Regions from separate parts of the Bacillus sp. PK6-16 genome, predicted to be linked through region 3. Evidence: riboswitches for the same ligand, from Rfam matches in the RefSeq annotation. Region 3 holds a riboswitch; each other region holds the start of a gene.
The links. Region 3 has a riboswitch for S-adenosylmethionine ahead of M1D66_RS02410 (methionine ABC transporter ATP-binding protein). Riboswitches for the same ligand answer to the same signal wherever they lie in the genome.
Positions count from the first base shown of each region.

Region 1: linked by a shared signal. The riboswitch ahead of M1D66_RS26225 (ABC transporter permease) and the one ahead of M1D66_RS02410 (methionine ABC transporter ATP-binding protein) in region 3 are both predicted to bind S-adenosylmethionine.
Region 2: linked by a shared signal. The riboswitch ahead of M1D66_RS25495 (methionine ABC transporter ATP-binding protein) and the one ahead of M1D66_RS02410 (methionine ABC transporter ATP-binding protein) in region 3 are both predicted to bind S-adenosylmethionine.
Region 4: linked by a shared signal. The riboswitch ahead of mtnK (S-methyl-5-thioribose kinase) and the one ahead of M1D66_RS02410 (methionine ABC transporter ATP-binding protein) in region 3 are both predicted to bind S-adenosylmethionine.

Region 1 is NZ_CP096511.1:5,116,175-5,120,967, forward strand. It holds gene M1D66_RS26215 (ABC transporter ATP-binding protein) at 1-394, opposite strand, end outside; gene M1D66_RS26220 (ABC transporter permease) at 351-1,355, opposite strand; gene M1D66_RS26225 (ABC transporter permease) at 1,373-2,290, opposite strand; SAM riboswitch class I at 2,426-2,531, opposite strand; gene M1D66_RS26230 (DUF3951 domain-containing protein) at 2,701-2,916, shown strand; gene M1D66_RS26235 (hypothetical protein) at 2,933-3,436, opposite strand; gene M1D66_RS26240 (multidrug effflux MFS transporter) at 3,698-4,793, opposite strand, start outside.
Region 2 is NZ_CP096511.1:4,972,257-4,977,049, forward strand. It holds gene M1D66_RS25485 (MetQ/NlpA family ABC transporter substrate-binding protein) at 1-469, opposite strand, end outside; gene M1D66_RS25490 (methionine ABC transporter permease) at 491-1,156, opposite strand; gene M1D66_RS25495 (methionine ABC transporter ATP-binding protein) at 1,146-2,165, opposite strand; SAM riboswitch class I at 2,289-2,395, opposite strand; partial or broken gene M1D66_RS25500 (cysteine hydrolase family protein) at 2,638-3,202, shown strand; gene pruA (L-glutamate gamma-semialdehyde dehydrogenase) at 3,453-4,793, opposite strand, start outside.
Region 3 is NZ_CP096511.1:498,049-502,841, forward strand. It holds gene M1D66_RS02395 (toprim domain-containing protein) at 1-284, shown strand, start outside; gene M1D66_RS02400 (thioredoxin family protein) at 288-596, shown strand; gene M1D66_RS02405 (hypothetical protein) at 749-1,093, shown strand; SAM riboswitch class I at 1,219-1,326, shown strand; gene M1D66_RS02410 (methionine ABC transporter ATP-binding protein) at 1,636-2,661, shown strand; gene M1D66_RS02415 (methionine ABC transporter permease) at 2,654-3,319, shown strand; gene metQ (methionine ABC transporter substrate-binding lipoprotein MetQ) at 3,343-4,155, shown strand; gene metQ (methionine ABC transporter substrate-binding lipoprotein MetQ) at 4,227-4,793, shown strand, end outside.
Region 4 is NZ_CP096511.1:1,382,335-1,387,127, reverse strand. It holds gene M1D66_RS07285 (YvrJ family protein) at 1-75, opposite strand, end outside; gene mtnA (S-methyl-5-thioribose-1-phosphate isomerase) at 143-1,204, opposite strand; gene mtnK (S-methyl-5-thioribose kinase) at 1,201-2,382, opposite strand; SAM riboswitch class I at 2,473-2,614, opposite strand; gene M1D66_RS07270 (carbon-nitrogen family hydrolase) at 2,686-3,549, opposite strand; gene M1D66_RS07265 (pyridoxal phosphate-dependent aminotransferase) at 3,564-4,742, shown strand.

The DNA.
Region 1 (4,793 bases), 680 kb from region 3:
CAATTTCCTTTGCTTCTCTTTTCGATTTGTTCCCATGTTGCAAAATTACTTCTGTAATTTGTTTGCCTACCTTCATCGTTGGGTTTAAAGATGAAAGCGGATCTTGAAATATAAAAGAAATATCTTTTCCGCGAATTTGATTCCATTCTGACTCTTGTAAATTCGTTAATTCCTTTGCTTGGAAAGCTATATTTCCATCATCGATATGAATGGATTCTTGATTCAAGCCAATAATGGATTGTGCTGTAACACTTTTTCCTGAACCACTTTCTCCTACAAGTGCAACTATTTCACCTTCGTTAATAGAAAAGGAAACATGTTTCACAATTGCTTGCTTACTATTCTCTTTTTCAACGGCTAACGTTACGTTTTCTAAAGATAAGAGCTGTCCCATGTTTTTTCTCCTTTCGATTCCGTTTTACGATTTTTGGATCAATTGCATCTTGCAAACCATCACCAATTGCATTAAATGCGAACATAATGAGTGCAATCATGATTGCTGGGAAAAATAGTTGCCACCATTCTCCGCTCAATAATGTCCCGAGTGCGTCATTCGTCATCGTCCCCCAACTTGCCGCTGGTGATTGTACCCCAAGTCCTATAAAGCTTAAAAATGATTCTGAAAAAATAGCTGCCGGAATTGTAAATGATAAATTGACGATAATAATGCCTGTTAAATTCGGAATTAAATGCCCATATATAATTTTCATATGTGATGTACCTAATCGCTCTGCTGCAATAACAAACTCTCGTTGTTTTAAAGACAATACTTGTGCTCGAATGAGACGAGCCATTCCAATCCATCCCGTTAATGCAAGGGCGATAATAATGGTGAAAAGACCTGGTTTCATAACAATTAATAGTAAAATAACAATTAATAAATATGGGATGCCGTATAATACTTCAATTCCTCTTATAATCCACTCATCAATTAACGTTCCAAGGCGATTACGCCCTCTCACGTATCCACTAAATCCACCAATCAGTACACCAAGCCCTATATCGAGGGCAGCTGCTACTAATCCCACTGTTAGTGAAATCTTCCCACCAGCCCAAGTACGTGCCCAAATATCTCTCCCTAAATCATCTGTTCCAAACCAATGTTCACTACTCGGCGGTAAATTTGTTGCCTCTTTTACTTGTTCACTCGCAGTAAATGGCGTTAAACTTTCGCCAATAAGCGAGAAAACAATAATTAGCAATAACGTCACTGTTCCTAAAACTGCGATTGGATTCGATATAAACTTACGAAACACTTCTTTCTTTCTGCTAATCGTTTGCTGATTTTTATTTATCGTTAATTCTTTTTTCTCTTCATTTGTTAATAACTGGTCATTAATTTCATAAGCTCCCATTTTAATATCCCCCCTCCTTATGTAATAGAACGAATACGTGGATCAACAATACGGTGAATAATATCTGTAATGAAAATACAAGCAATTAATAATGCACTATAAAAAATCGTTGTTCCCATAATCACCGGATAGTCTCGGTTAAAAATACTATCTACAAAATATTTTCCTAGGCCAGGAATTGAAAAGATTTTTTCAATAACGAAAGTCCCTGTTAAAAGTCCAGCCATTAACGGTCCCACAAATGTAAGTACTGGAACAATCGCATTTCGAAGAGCATGTCTTATAATAATCTTCTTAATTGGTATGCCTTTTGCTCTTGCTAGCTTAATATAATCACTCTGCAGTACTTCGATCATATTAGAACGAACAAACCTTGTAATAACTGCGATTGGCCCTAACGCTAATGCAAAGGATGGCAATACTGTATGTTCGAATGTTCCCCAAGAGGCTACTGGTAAAAGCTCAAATTGGATAGCGAATACTTGTATAAATAGTGGTGCTAAAATAAAACTTGGAATAGAAATACCTAGAATTGCGAGCAAACTCACACTATAGTCAATTACTCTCCCATGATATAGAGCAGCAAATGTCCCTGCCGCAATTCCTACCAACAATGAAATAACAAGTGCTTGTAGACCAATAATTGCTGATGGACCAAAGCCAGTTGTTATAATTTCTGATACACCTTGCCCGGTTGATTGAACAGATTCGCCAAAATCAAAATGAACTACACCGTCTAAATAAGCAATATATTGATTCCATAACGGTTCATCAAGGTGATACTTCGCTCTCATGTTTTGGATCACTTCTTCAGGAAAGATTTTTGCATCTGATGAAAATGGATCCCCCGGAATAATATGCATAATTAGAAATGTCACTGTCGTAATAACCCATAGTGTGAACACCATAACCGATAATTTTTTAATTACATACACTTCAATAACCCCCTAAATACATGTTTTTACTTTGTTTTATGAATGTACTTTTCCATTACTCCCTTTTCTCTTTTTAGAATACAAAAAGCCTTGATCTTAAAAAATAAGATCAAGGCTTAACAAACAAAGGCCCATCACTTATCTTTCAAGACTTGCTTGCTGGAATTAGCACGGTGTTCTTATTACAGAACCCGTTGCTGAGGTGTCATAGGGCCAGTCCCTCTACCTCTCTGGATAAGTAAATTGCTATATTATTATTTAGTTCAAATTGTATATCTCGAATTATAATTCTGAAAAATTGAAAAGTCAATCTAATTGGATAAATTTAGAAAAGTCAGTTTTTAATTCTTTTATCGAAATTACAGTTTTCGGCTTATAATAAAAAGAAATGATATTAAAGGAGTTATAAGATGGACCCCTTACTTCTTGCTACTATAGGATTACCCTTAACAATCGTTATACTTGTCATCATCGGCTTCTATAAACTCTTTATTAAAAAGAAACGTATTACTTCTTTTTATACTCCTTTCGATAATATTACCGGGCAAACTATTTCCGAATTTCACGAAGAACAGAAGGTATTAGTATCCGAGGATGAAGACGGAGATGGTAAGAAGAAAAAATAACCTTGCATAGGCAAGGTTATTTTTTCGTTTCTGCTTGAAAACGTTTATAGTATGTCGATGCTGTTGCAAAATTAATTTCTATATCACGAATCAACGATGAATCTTCTTCTTTCGCTAACTTCTGTAATTTTTTCATTGCTTGTTCCGATTCATTCAAGAAACCGACATATACCTCATGTTCTTGCTCTTTCGACTTCGGAACACGAATTTCTTTTCGTATATGATCAATATCTTCTAACATGCTCGTTGTTACCTTTTGCACATCTTCTTTATATGTAGCAGTCGTTATTTCCTTACCGCCCTTTTCTTTTGCCACTTCAAATAACTGCAGTGCGTTATTAATTTCTTTATTCATTTTCAAATCGTATTTTTCATGTACTGCACGGTATTCTTTCATTTCTTCTGTTTGTTCTGTAGATTGCTCTACCTTTTCTTTCGGTTCTTTCGTATCCTTATTTCCATTACATCCTGCTAGAAGGATCATACTTCCCATTACAGCAATACCCAAAACCTTCTTCATCTCTTCTTCTCCTTTTATCTACAGCTACTACTCATTATAGTTTCTTTTATCTCCACTTGTTATTATACCGAGAACGCCCTACTTTTTACACTTAAGACGACATCGTAATATATATACCAACATGTTTGTCACAGTATCGTCACTTTATACAAATAACTTTTGCACTGCTTTACTACAGCACCTTACAAAACTATATGAGGTATTTCAAAGAAATGAAAAAAGAACTGATTCAAATATTCCCTTTGAATCAGTTCTTTTTTGTTAAGCCTCTAAATTTTGTCTTGCTTGCAGTTCAAACTGCTTTTCACTTCTTCTAGCCATAAATAAATAGCATAGTACCGCACCAACTTCACAAAGAGCTATTACAACACCCATCGGTAATGCTGTATTACTTCCACCAATACCTACTAGCGGTGCAACAAGTGCTCCTGAAATGAACTGTAATAAACCTAATAAAGCTGATGCTGTTCCTGCAGCTTGTTTTTGATTTCTCATCGCTAATGAGAACCCAGTTGTTGAGACAACCCCAACACTTGATACGACAAGGAATAACGAGCATAAAACACCAATTAACCCTATTCCTAGTAAGATTGTCAGTAGTAAAGATAAACCACCAACAGCTGCAATAATGATACCAGAGACAAATAATGTCTTCTCATTCACTTTCCCCGCTAAACGACCCGTAACCTGACTAGCAATAATAATACCGATACCGTTGATTGCAAAGAATAAACTAAACTGCTGTGGTGATGCTCCGTATATGTTCTGCAACACAAATGGTGAGCCCGAAATGTATGCAAACATTGCCGCTGTTACTAATCCTTGTGACAATGCATATCCCATAAACAGACGGTCCTTTAACAATTTTCCGTACGTCGCCAAAGTCCCTGACAAACCACCTGTTTCTCTTTCTTCAGGAGGTAATGTTTCACGTAATACAAAAATAGCTGAGATTAACATGAATACGCTAATTGCTCCAAGAACGATGAAAACACCGCGCCACGTTGTAAACTGTAATAATTGCCCCCCAATAATCGGTGCCAAAATAGGTGCTGCTCCGTTTACTAACATAAGCAGTGAGAAAAACTTCGTCATTTCAGAACCTGAATACATATCACGTACCATCGCACGTGATATAACAATCCCGGCTGATCCTGAAGCTCCTTGTAGGAAGCGCAATAACACTAATGTCCAAATAGATGGCGCAACAGCACAAAGTAAAGAAGAAGCAACATAAATAATAAGAGCAATAATAAGAGGTTTGCGTCTTCCGTAAATATCACTAATTGAGCCAACAAATAATTGTCCTACTGACAGCCCAAGCAAACAAGCTGTTAATGTAAGCTGCGCGAGGGAT
Region 2 (4,793 bases), 820 kb from region 3:
AATCCTTTTTCAGCTTTAATAATCCAGCTGCATCAAGAAGTTTTAATGCACGTGCTTGGTTCGTTGGATCGTTTGGAATTGCAATTTCTGAACCATCTGGGATTTCATTTGATTTCTTATATTTTTCAGAGTATAAACCCATTGGTGCAATTTGTGTTGTACCAACAGCTGTAATATCTAACTTATGTTCCTTTTTAAATTGCTCTAAGAATGCAATATGCTGGAATGAGTTTAGTTCAATATCTCCATCAGCTAACGCTTTATTTGGCGTTGTGTAATCAGAGAACTCAATCAGTTTAACTTTAATCCCTTCTTTTTCAGCTTTTCCCTTTACAATTTCCCAAGCGTTTCCATCCGTTCCAGTTACACCAATGCGAACTGTTTTTTCTTTTGCTCCTGCATCCGAGCAGCCACTTAACGCCGAAATCCCTACAATCGCTGATAATGCAAATGCTAAAATTTTCTTCATTTTCTTTTCCTCTCTTCCTTTTTATGATCTGCGTAACAAGACTTTCGCAAAGTAATTTCCTAAATTTTGAGCTATCTGTACGAGAATAATAAGTAACACGACCGTTACGAACATAACTGATGTATCAAAACGTTGATAACCATATGTCATTGCTAAATCACCAAGACCGCCACCACCGACAAGCCCAGCAACTGCAGAAAATTCAATTAAACCAACTGTCATAAATGTGACACCTAAGATTAATGGTGCTAACGCTTCTGGTACAAGGATTTCAAAAACAATTCTAATTGGCGAGGCGCCCATTGCTTGCGCTGCTTCAATTACTCCTTTCGGAACGGAAACAAGGTTTGTTTCAACCATTCTAGCAATACCAATTGATGCGACTAACGTCATCGGGAAAATTGCTGCTGCTGTTCCAATCGTCGTTCCGATAACACTTCTCGTTAGTGGACTTAACGCTACTAAAAAGATAATGAATGGTACCGGACGAATTGTATTAATTATGATGTTAAGAATAGAAAAGACCCATTTATTTTCTAAAAAGTTTCCTTTTCTCGTTACATATAAAAGTAAACCTAGCGGTATACCAAGAATTGTAGCAAATATAAGGGTTACAATTACCATTAAGAGGGTATCCCCCGTCGCATCTAGTATGCGCGGCCAAAATATACTCCAATCAACTCGCATGAGCTTCTACCTCCTTCAGCTGCACTTGCAGTCTTAGATGTTGTAATGCTTTTTGAATTTCCCTCTGCTCACCTTGCAACTCTACAAGAAGATTTCCAAATAGCACATTTTGAAGTTCAATAATATTTCCGTACAGTACATTTACATCGACGTTATAGTTTTTTGCGATATATGATAGTACCGGCTGTCCTGTCTCCTCACCAGTAAATGTTAGACGATAAATTTGACCACCATTTTGAATTTTCGCTAGAACACTTTCTGGTAAATGATCATTAATAACAGAACGTACAAAGTTTTGAGTCGTCTTTGTTTTTGGTTGTGTGAAAACATCGAACAGTTTTCCTTCTTCAATAACTTTTCCCTTCTCCATTACAGCTACACGGTGACAAATTTCTTTCACAACATGCATTTCATGTGTAATAAGAAGAATTGTTAAATTGTATTCTCGATTTACTTTCTTTAATAAGTTTAGAATTTCTGTCGTCGTTTCTGGATCTAAGGCCGATGTTGCCTCATCACATATAAGAATATCTGGCGATGTCGCAAGTGCTCTAGCAATGCCCACACGCTGCTTTTGTCCACCTGATAGCTGCTCTGGGTAATAGTTTGCTTTATCTTCTAACCCTACAAACTTCAGCAGTTCATTTACTCTTTCTTTTATCTCATTCTTTGGCACTTTCGCTAACTTTAATGGATAAGCAATATTTCCAAATACTGTTCTTGAATTAAATAAATTAAAACTTTGAAAAATCATTCCAATTCTTTGTCTCAGTTTACGTAATTCTTTCGTCGATAATGATGTAATGTCTTTATCATCTATTGAAATCGTTCCTGCCGTCGGTCTCTCTAACATATTTACTAAGCGTAATAACGTACTCTTTCCAGCGCCACTAAAACCGATAATGCCAAAAATTTCGCCTTTCTCAACTGATAATGTTACATCCTTCACCGCATGAACAGATTGCCCAGCTGATTCATACACTTTACTTACATTGTTAAAAGAAATCATTTTTCCCCCTCCTATATGCTGTAAAAACTTGAAGTAGAGCTTTCGAGGTAAAATAAAAAGTGCTCTCCTTCTTATCAACCATAAAGATAAGAAGGAGAGCACTTATATGTACTCGTTCACATCTTCTCATCTTCCAAGCCTTTATATGGCTTGCTGGAGTTAGCACGGTATTAAAAAAACCCGTTGCTGAGGTATCGTAGGGCCAGTCCCTCCACCTCTCTGGATAAGAATGTATCGATTTAATTGTCGTTTAATTAATTCTCATTATAGAACTCAGAATAATAAGAGTCAATACATTTTTTAGAAAAATATTAATTATTCCTTTATTAAAATTTTCAGATGAAACTTCATGAGAAAATAGTAACTTTCAAGGTTATTTAAAATTCTTCTTCCTCATATTTTTAAACAGGAGAATCCTCTCTACGAATTGAATAAATTTATTTGAATATGAAACTCGGAGGAAGATAAATATATGAAAACAGCTCTTTTACTCGTCGATATTCAAAACGATTATTTTCCAAATGGAAAGATGGAATTGCGTAATCCAGTAGAAGCAAGCGAATATGCTAATCAGTTATTACAACACTTTAGAACAAACAGCGAACCTATTCTTCATATCCAACACGTAGCTATAAAAGATGACGCTACTTTTTTCCTACCTAATACAGAAGGTGTACATATTCACGAAAGCGTACGTCCACTTAGAGAAGAAACAGTTATAGTCAAACATTATCCAAATAGCTTCCGAGAAACTAATCTTCTAGAGCAATTAAAACGTTTAAATATTGAACATGTCGTTGTATGTGGGATGATGACTCATATGTGTATCGATGCTACAGTAAGGGCTGCATTCGATTTTGGCTTTCAATGTACCGTTATACATGATGCTTGTGCTACAAAAGACCTTTCTTTTAAGAACGCTACTATACCAGCTGTTTACATTCACAATACAATTTTAGCTAGCTTAAATGGCGTATATGCAAATGTAATAAGCACGCAAGAATTTTTAGCTACATAAAAAACACTCCTTTCAGTGAGCAAAACCGAAAGGAGTGTTCCTTGTCGAACCATAGATTTTCTTTCAAATTGTATTATACAGGAAATTCTCAAAATGAATACTAAAAAATATGACTAATAAGTCAACTTTTCTCATCATTTTATCTCTGTTCACATGTTTATCCCGCTATTAATAGGTTTTAGCTCATTCCCTTCGAACGATGGTAGTATATAGGATTTCAATTTTAAAAGGAGCTCTTCACATTCTGTGAAGAGCTCCTCTACTATTTCTTATAAAGTTTCAGAAGTAGTTTTTGCTTGCATGTGAAGTGCTAAGTAATCAGGTCCACCAGCTTTAGAGTCTGTACCAGACATGTTAAAGCCACCGAATGGTTGGTAACCTACGATTGCACCAGTACATCCACGGTTGAAGTATAAGTTACCAACGTGGAAGTCTTCGCGTGCTTTTTCAATATGGTCACGGTTGTTAGTAATAACAGCACCTGTTAAACCGTATTCCGTATTATTTGCAATTGCAAGTGCATGATCGAAGTCTTTCGCTTTACAGAATGCTACTACTGGTCCGAAGATTTCTTCTTTCATTAAGCGAGCATCTTCTGCAACGTCAGCAACGATTGTTGGTTGGATGAACCAGCCTTTAGAATCGTCTCCTTCGCCACCTGCTAAGATTCTACCTTCTTCTTTACCAATTGCAACATAGCTCATTACTTTATCGAATGCAGCTTGGTCATTAACAGGACCCATGTTTGTACCTAATACTGCTGGGTTAGCAACTGTTAATTCTTTTGTTAATTCAACAGCACGATTTAATACATGATCATATACATCTTCATGGATTACTGCACGAGAACATGCAGAACATTTTTGTCCTGAGAATCCGAATGCTGATGCAACGATAGACTTAGCTGCTAATTCAAGATCTGCTTCTTTATCAACAACGATTGTATCTTTACCGCCCATTTCAGCGATAACGCGTTTTAACCAAATTTGTCCTGGGTTTACTTTCGCTGCACGCTCATAGATGCGGATACCTACATCACGAGATCCCGTGAAGCTTACGAAACGTGTACGAGGATGATCTACTAAGTAGTCACCAACTTCAGAACCGTTACCTGGAACGAAGTTTACTACGCCAGCTGGTAAGCCAGCTTCTTCTAATACTTCCATAAATTTCGCTGCTACTACAGGAGTTGTACTAGCTGGTTTTAGTAATACTGTGTTACCAGAAACTAAAGCAGCTGTTGTCATACCTGCCATAATTGCGAATGGGAAGTTCCAAGGAGAAATGATAACACCTACTCCTAATGGAATGTAAGAGAAACGATTATATTCAATTGGACGGCTTTCTACTGGAATACCGTCTTTTAATTTTAACATTTGACGACCATAATATTCCATAAAATCGATTGCTTCTGCTGTATCAGCATCTGCCTCATTCCATGGCTTACCTGCTTCTTTTACAAGAATAGCAGAGAATTCATGTTTTCTGCGACGAACGATTGCTGCAGCACGGAATAAAATATCTGCACGCATTTCTGGCTTTGATTTTCTCCAAGTTTGGAATGTTTCATCCGCTACTTGCATTGCTTTTTCAGCTAACTCACGGCTTGC
Region 3 (4,793 bases):
CTATTATTCGTGAACCGGTGGAAATTGTTTGTACAAATGGTACAATTGGTTTGTCGAAAATGGATGAGCTCGTTGATCAGTTTTTTGATAAGGAAGTGTATGTGCTAGTGGATGCTGATGATGCTGGAGAAAAGTTAAGGAAACAATTTCGAAAAGAATTCCCGCAAGCCGAGCATATCTATATTGATCGCTCGTACCGAGAAGTGGCAACTGCGCCATCTACACACTTAGCAAATGTATTATGGGGAGCCGACATTGACGTTTATACAGAATATTTACGGTAAGGAATGATAGAAGTGATTGATTGGACAGGAGCCGAAGCTACAGCCCTAATAGAGAACGAAGAAAAAACAGTATTATATGTATATACTCCAATGTGTGGAACATGCCAATTAGCAAAAAAGATGTTAACAGTCGTTGAGATGACAATTGAAGGCCTCAAAATTGGGATGTTAGATTTAAATTATGCTCCGCATTTAGCGAAAGAGTATGGGATTGAAAGTGTACCTTGTTTACTTGTTTTTGAAAATGGGACACTGATGAAGAAGATATACGCATTTCATTCGGTTGAATATTTATATACGGAATTAAAGTAGGCGGCAAAATTTTTGCCGCCTCGACATATTTCTTGGGAAATATGTCGAGATGCAGGGTGGATACAGTATTTGTCGAGCGAAAATAACAGGATTGCTCTTTAGTGAGAGGGAATGGTATGTAATAGAAAGTGATATGAAGGATGTGATTTAGGGTGAGATTATATTCTTTGCTTCAATCATTTGTAAATTACGCTAATGCTCAATATCATTTAGAACCGCTTTTAAGACAAGAAGAAAAAACTGTTAATTTTCGTTTTGGAGATGAAAGTTGTTCGTTACAAATTTCAAGAGATTATATAGAGCTGGTACATGAAGAAAGAGGAACGGAACAAATCATTTGCTTAGATGAAAAGGATATAGAACAATTGGTGAATGGAAATGTACGATTGCAAATGCTAATGAATGATGGACGTGTACAATATTCGGGAACGTACCGAACGATGTTATTAGTGGAATCGATGTTTCATATATGTAAACCGATGTCAGTAGGTGCTTAAAATTCTGAAGTTTCATTTTTTGCGAAAATTTCTGTTGACATGGTGAGTGTATATTGATACAATTCAAGTCATAAAATATAGACAATTTCATAAATTTCAAATCAGACGAAAATTGAATCTGATTTCTCTTATCAAGAGAGGTGGAGGGACTGTGCCCTGTGAAGCCCGGCAACCGTCAACTTATGTTGAAATGGTGCCAATTCCTGCAAAGCAAATGCTTTGAGAGATGAGAGAGAGGGATAATGTTGTTATATACGCATAAAAACCTTTCTGCTTCTCTAAAGCAGAAAGGTTTTTTTATTGTTTGAATGTGGAGGACATTCAAATAATAAAAGTAATGATAACAGTGGACTACACGCATTAAAAATAAAAAATTGCGGAGTCGACCTAAAATCTTTATGAAATCTAGCTCCAGCGGCTAGAACAGTCGGTCGTGTCATCCCTTCCTATGAGGCAAAAAGCGCCTCTACGTCAGGGATTTAAACGCCCTCTTGTTCTAAACGATCCGCTTGCGCTTTTTATTTAAAAAAGGGGTGAACATCATGATTCTATTAGAGAACGTAAAGAAAATATATAAGGCGAAAAGCGGTGATGTCACTGCTGTAGATAACGCCAATTTAAAAATAGAAAAAGGTGAAATATTTGGTGTTATTGGATATAGCGGCGCTGGGAAAAGTTCTTTAATCAGATTGTTTAATCAGTTAGAGAAACCGACTTCTGGCCAAATTACAATTGCAAATCGTGTTATATCAGCAATTACAGGAAGTGAACTTCGTAAGGCAAGGCAAGAAATCGGAATGATTTTTCAGCACTTCAACTTACTTTGGTCACGAACTGTACGTGAAAATATAGAGTTTCCACTTGAAATTGCAGGTGTTGATAAAGAGAAGAGAAGAAAACGTGTTGATGAATTAATTCATCTTGTTGGATTAGAAGGAAGAGGAGACGCGTACCCATCTCAGCTGAGCGGGGGACAAAAGCAACGCGTCGGGATTGCAAGAGCATTAGCTAACAATCCACAAGTGCTTTTATGTGACGAAGCAACGTCAGCTCTTGATCCGGAAACGACAGATCAAATTTTGGATTTACTATTAGACATTAATAAGCGCCTTGGTTTAACAATTGTACTCATTACACATGAGATGCACGTAATTCGAAAGATTTGTAATCGTGTTGCGGTAATGGAGAAAGGAAAGATTGTAGAAACAGGTCCAGTACTTGATGTATTCCGTAATCCGAAGCAAGATATTACGAAACGATTTGTACAGCAGTTAACGGATTCTGAAGATACAAATGAAACGATTGAAAGTTTAATTGAAAAATATCCAGATGGAAAAGTAATTCGTTTGCAGTTTATCGGTGAGGCTGTAGAAAGACCAGTGCTTCAACGATTGATGCAACGCAGTGACATAGAAGTTAGCATTTTGCAAGGAAATATCGCACAAACGAATAACGGTTCTTACGGTAGTTTAGTTGTTCATTTAAATGGTGAGGAAACAGCGATCCAGCAAGCAATAGAAGGAATTCATCAAGATCAAGTAGAGCTGGAGGTGATTGCACATGGATAAGTTACTCACAAATGTTGATTGGAATCAAATGTTAGAAGCAACTGGTGAAACGTTATATATGACGGCAATCGCAGCTCTTGCGACATTTGTTTTAGGACTCATTTTAGGATTGTTACTCTTCATGACAGCAAAAGATAATTTATGGGAAAACAAATCAATTAATACGGTGATTGGAGCATTCGTAAATATATTCCGTTCTATACCATTCATCATTTTAATTATTTTATTAATCCCATTCACAAAGATTCTTCTTGGAACAATTCTTGGAGCAAGTGCAGCTTTGCCGGCTTTAATTATTGGAGCGGCACCATTCTACGCGAGAATGGTTGAAATCGCACTTCGCGAAATTGATAAAGGTGTAATTGAAGCTTCAAAAGCAATGGGAGCAAAAACAAGCACAATTATTTTGAAAGTGTTAATTCCAGAATCGTTACCAGCATTAGTATCTGGTATTACGGTTACGACAATTGCTTTAGTAGGCTATACAGCAATGGCAGGAGTTGTTGGTGCTGGTGGCCTTGGAACACTTGCTTACTTAGAAGGATTCCAAAGAGGGAATAACGATGTAACAATCGTTGCGACAATTTGTGTATTACTAGTTGTATTTTTAATTCAGTGGATTGGTGATAGTTTAACGACTCGAATAGATAAACGATAATGAAAAACGGGAGGATGTTTCAAATGAAAAAATTATTACTTACGGCACTTATTTCAACTTCAATTTTTGGATTAGCTGCTTGTGGCGGGAAAGATAAAGATGAAAAGAAACTTGTTGTTGGTGCTTCTAACGTACCGCACGCTGTTATTTTAGAAAAGGCAAAACCGTTACTTGAGAAAAAAGGAATTGAATTAGAAATTAAAAAATTCCAAGACTACGTATTACCAAATAAATCGTTAGCGGATAAGGAATTAGATGCAAACTACTTCCAGCATATTCCGTATTTAGAAAAAGAAATTAAAGATAAAAAGTATGACTTTGAAGTAGCAGGAAAGATTCATTTAGAACCAATTGGTGTGTACTCTCAAAAGTATAAGAGTTTAAAAGAGCTTCCAGATGGTGCGACAATTATTATGAGTAATTCAGTTGCTGACCACGGACGTGGTTTAGCAATTTTACAAAAAGAAGGTATTTTAAAAATTAAAGACGGAATAGATCCAGTTAAAGCAACTCCAAAAGATATTGCAGATAATCCGAAAAATCTAAAATTCAAAACGGATATCGAGCCTGGTTTATTGCCACAAGTGTATAACAATAAAGAAGGCGACGCTGTTTTAATTAACTCTAACTATGCAATTGATGCAAAGTTAAATCCGGAAAAAGATGCAATTGCAATTGAAGGAAATGATTCACCATACGCAAACATAATAGCTGTTCGTAAAGGCGATAAAGATAAGAAAGAGATTAAAGCTCTTGTAGAAGTATTGCATTCTAAAGAAATTGAAGACTTCATTAATAAAGAATATAAAGGGGCGGTTGTTCCTGTAAAAGAATAATTGCTGAAAAGGGCTGGTGTATGCCGGCTCTTTTTATAACTACATAACTATTGGGGAGAAGGGGAAAGCATATGAAAAAGGTTCTACTGTCAATTGTTACAGCGTTGTCTGTATTTACATTAGCTGCTTGCGGAGGAAAAGAGGAGAATAAGCTTGTTGTGGGAGCTTCTAACGTGCCACACGCTGTTATTTTAGAAAAGGCACAGCCGATTTTAGAGAAAAAGGGTATTAAATTAGAAATTAAAAAATTCCAAGATTATGTGTTGCCGAATAAGGCTTTAGCGGATAAAGAAATTGATGCGAACTACTTCCAGCACATTCCTTACTTAGATAAAGAAATTCAAGAAAAGGGATATAAAATTGTAAACGCAGGAAAAATCCATTTAGAACCTATGGGCATTTATTCTAAGAAATATAAAAGCTTAAAAGACCTACCAGATGGCGGAACAGTGATTATGAGTAATAACGTAGCGGAGCGTGGCCGCATGCTAGCGCTGTTACAAAAAGGTGGCGTTATTAAATTAAAAGACGGAGTAGATGTTGTTAAAGCAACAGTAAAAGATGTTGTAGAAAACCCGAAAAACTTAAAATTTAAAACAGATGTTGAACCGGGACTTTCACCGAAATTGTATGAAAAT
Region 4 (4,793 bases), 880 kb from region 3:
AATACGGTGGAGTAAATATAATGTTACAACAATCGGAAACCCTACATTACCTATCATCTTGATCCACTCTTCCACCCTCTTCCCCTCCTTTCATTATATAAGTAAGAGAAAACACTGCATTTAGGCATAAAAAAACAAGCTATTATGTATTAGCTTGTTTTTCAAATAATGATGCAATTTCTCGTTTATAGTCCCCGCGTATAATACCTTTCTCAGTAATAATTCCTGTAATTAATTCATTCGGCGTTATGTCAAATGCTGGATTATAAACATCCGTTCCAATTGGTGCTACTTGTTTTCCAAAGATTTTCGTAACTTCTGTTTCATCTCTTTCTTCAATAATAATTTCGGCTCCAGTTTCTTTCGTAACATCAAATGTTGACAGTGGCGCAGCAACGTAAAATGGGATATTAAAGTACTTTGCTAAAATAGCTAAATTCATTGTCCCTATTTTATTGGCTGTATCTCCATTTGCGACAATTCGATCCGCCCCCACAATAATTGCGTTTATTTCTTTCGTTTGAATAGCATGAGCTGCAGTATTATCTGTTATAAGGGTCACATCAATATTTGCTTGCTTCAATTCCCACGTCGTTAAGCGACCACCTTGTAAAACTGGTCTCGTTTCACACGCATATGCATGTAAACGCACACCTTTCTCTTTTCCAATATAAAAGGGAGCTAATGCAGTTCCATATCTGGCAGTTGCGATACTTCCAGCGTTACAGATTGTTAAAATATTATCGCCATCTTTAAAACATGTTAACGCATATTCCCCAATATTTCGACACACCTCTTCATCTTCCTGTTGAATGCAAAGCGCTTCTTCTTCTAATATTTTTTGTGCTTCTTTTATTGTAGTAATCTCTCGAATAGATTCTCTCATACGATCAATTGCCCAAAATAAATTTACTGCCGTTGGGCGTGATGTCCCTAAATAGTTACAGTCTCTATTAAACTTCTTTTGAAATTCTTCGATATGTAAAGTATTATATTTTTTCGCTGCAAGCGCCAAGCCAAATGCAGCTACAATTCCAATTGCAGGCGCTCCGCGTACTTCTAACATTATGATACTTTTCCAAACCCCTTCAATAGTCGTTAATGTTTTGTATTCTGTGCTATGTGGCAATTTCGTTTGATTTAATACTGCAATTGCATCACCTTTCCAACTTACAGATCTCGGAACAGTAACAATTATACTCATGCTTTTACACCCCTTGAAACTGTCTGTTGAAATAATGTTCGAAACAGTTGAATATCAGCACTTTTAGATTCATATTTTATTAGTTCTTTTCCTAAGGATAGCGCTTGTTTCTTAGCTTGAATTCTTGTTTCTTTATTTTCTATTTCATCTAAATCTGCTACATGAGCTAAACCAATTGTTCTACGAATTAGTTCACATCCGGCAAATCCAACAGCATCAGTAAAGATATTTTGCAAAATAATTGGTAACCATTGTTTTTCTTTCGTATATGCTTCTACACCTTCTCCAATCCATAACTTTGTAAAAGTCTCTACAAAATGACTCCACGTCTTTTCTATATGAAAAAATAGTACACTTCTCTTTTCTTCTTCTCTAGATAAAGCATTTAATAATAGATTTGCAATAAATTGACCTATATCAAATCCAAATGGGCCATATGTCGCAAATTCTGGATCAATCACTTTCGTTTCAGAAGGTGACGAAAAAATACTACCAGTATGTAAATCACCATGAATAAGAGTTTCTTTTCTTGTTAAGAACTTATATTTATATTGTGCTACTTTTAGTTTTAAAGTTTTATCACTCCAAAGTTCATCAACCACGAGCTGTAAATCTGGCTCATAATCATTTGTATCATAATGCCCAAAAGGATCTGTAAACACTAAATCCTCTGTAATTTTACATAGGTCCGGATTTACAAAGGTACCTTCTAGTATCCTCTTCTCTTCTGACTGTAAACCAAAATCTGAAGTGTAAAATAAAACATGTGCTAGAAAACGACCAATATGCTGGGATAAAAGCGGATATTCTTCTCCGTCTATTAATCCTTTTCTTGTAATTGTTAGTCTTGATAAGTCTTCTATTACCGTTATCGCTAACTCTTCATCATGACTGTACACTACTGGAACATAATCCGGTACATACTGCGCAAAAATTTGTAATGCCTTGCTTTCAATCGTTGCTCTTTTTATAGACAATGGCCAGCTTTCACCAACTACTTTAGCATAAGGCAGTGCTTGTTTTATTATAATGGATTTCTCTCCATCATCTAATTTGAACACGTAATTTAAGTTTCCATCTCCAATTTCATGACAAATGACATTTGCCTTCTCTTCAAAATAACCATGACCTTTCGCATATTGTACAGCTGTTATTTCTGTTAATGAATAATATCCCATCGTCTTCTCCCCCTTTTTAAATTCAGAGGTTTTTCTAACACAGAAAAACCTCTTTCCACTAAGAAAGAGGTTTGAAGTTTATCTTCTCCCCTCTTATCTGCCAGAAAGTTTTACTTTCTGCTGGAATTAGCACCGTGCCTTTTGGCGTAATAAACGCCCCATTTCACAATGGTATTACGGTCGGTTGCTGGGCTTCATCGGGCCAAATCCCTCCACCTGCTCTTGATAAGAGTTGTATAATTTTTTGAATTTTTAACTTTATGTTGATGACTATACCAAGAATAAAAATCACTTGTCAACATTTTATTTGTATAATTCTGGACGACGATCCGCAAAAACTGGAATTCCTTTTCGTACTTCTCTAATTTTCTCGAATACAAGCTCTCCAAATAAAATTGATTCCTCTTCATTCGCCTCTACTACAACTTCACCCCAAGGATCCACAATTAAAGAATGACCTGCAAACACATTATTCGGATCCTTTCCTGCTCTATTACACGCAACAACATAACACTGATTTTCAACTGCTCTTGCTTGCAATAGCAAACGCCAATGTGCTAAACGAACTAATGGCCATTCTGCTACAACAAATAATACTTTTGCCCCTTTAGCAGTATGAACACGCATCCACTCTGGAAAACGAATATCATAACAAATTGTTCCAGCGCATTCAACATCATCTAGCTTAAATTCGCCCGTACCATTACCAGCTATTAAATATTTATGTTCATCCATAAGCTGAAATAAATGTACTTTACTATATTCGTTGACTAACTGTCCTTCATTATTTACAACATACATCGTATTTGTAACGCCTTGCTCTGTTTGCTTTGCTATGGACCCACCAACAATATGTACATCATATTGCTTCGCCCATTCTATTAACTTTTCTTTCGTTTCCACTCCATCCCTATCTGCAATTTCAGAAAGTCTCGTTAAATCATATCCTGTTGTCCATAGTTCTGGTAAGACGATAACATCTGGCCTTTCCTTCATAGCTTCACTTATTTTATTTTTAGCATTCTCAATATTTTTTTCTACATCTCCAAAAACAATATCCATTTGAATACATGCGACTTTCATTTTTTCAGCCCCATTCTTATTTTTCTCTTTACAAAATACTGGAAAGATTATATCATTTGTCACTAGAATTGTAACAACTTTCAAAAGAGGTGGAAAGTATGAAATTATTTCAACCTTCTGAGATAGTAACATCATTGCCAACACAATTTTTCGCTTCACTTGTTGCAAAAGTTAACAAAGTCGTTGCAGCTGGTCACGATGTTATTAATCTAGGTCAAGGTAATCCAGATCAACCAACACCGCAGCATATCGTAAAAGCTTTACAAGATGCTGCCGAAAAGACCATTCATCATAAATATCCGCCATTTCGCGGACATGAAAGCTTAAAGGAAGCCGTGGCTACATTCTATAAACGTGAATACGGCGTGGAATTAAACCCAAAAACTGAAGTTGCTATTTTGTTTGGAGGGAAGGCTGGACTAGTAGAATTACCGATTTGTTTTACAAATCCCGGTGATACGATTCTCGTTCCGGATCCAGGTTATCCAGATTATTTATCCGGGGTTGCTTTAGCAAAAGCACACTTTGAAACAATGCCGCTTATTGCAGAAAATAACTTTTTACCAGATTATACGAACATTGATGACTCTATTGCAGAGCGTGCAAAATTAATGTTTTTAAACTATCCAAATAATCCTACCGGTGCTACTGCATCAAAAGATTTTTTTAATGCAACCATTCACTTTGCTAATAAACATAATATATTAGTTGTTCACGATTTTGCTTATGGCGCTATCGGATTTGATGGTCAAAAACCTGTTAGTTTCTTGCAAGCAGATGGTGCGAAAGATATAGGAATTGAAATTTACACATTATCAAAAACTTTCAATATGGCTGGCTGGCGCATCGCTTTTGCTGTAGGGAATGAAAGTGTGATTGAAACAATTAACCTATTACAAGATCATATGTATGTTAGTATATTCGGTGCAGTTCAAGATGCTGCTCGAGAAGCGCTATTAAGTTCACAGTCTTGTGTAATAGACCTTGTAAATAGTTACGAATCTCGAAGAAACGCTCTTATTTCAGCCTGTCACTCAATTGGTTGGAATGTAGACATTCCAACAGGATCATTCTTTGCATGGCTTCCCGTTCCAAAAGGATATACCTCTGAGCAATTTTCTAATATTTTACTAGAAAAAGCACATGTCGCAGTTGCTCCTGGTGTTGGATTTGGTGAGCATGGGGAAGGGTATGTCCGTGTTGGTCTCTTGCATACAGAAGATAGATTACGAGAAGCCATTAATCGAATTGATAAATTAAATTTTTTCAAAAAGTAATTGACAACACGAAAAATATCTGACAAAATTCAGTTATCTTAAAAATTTAAA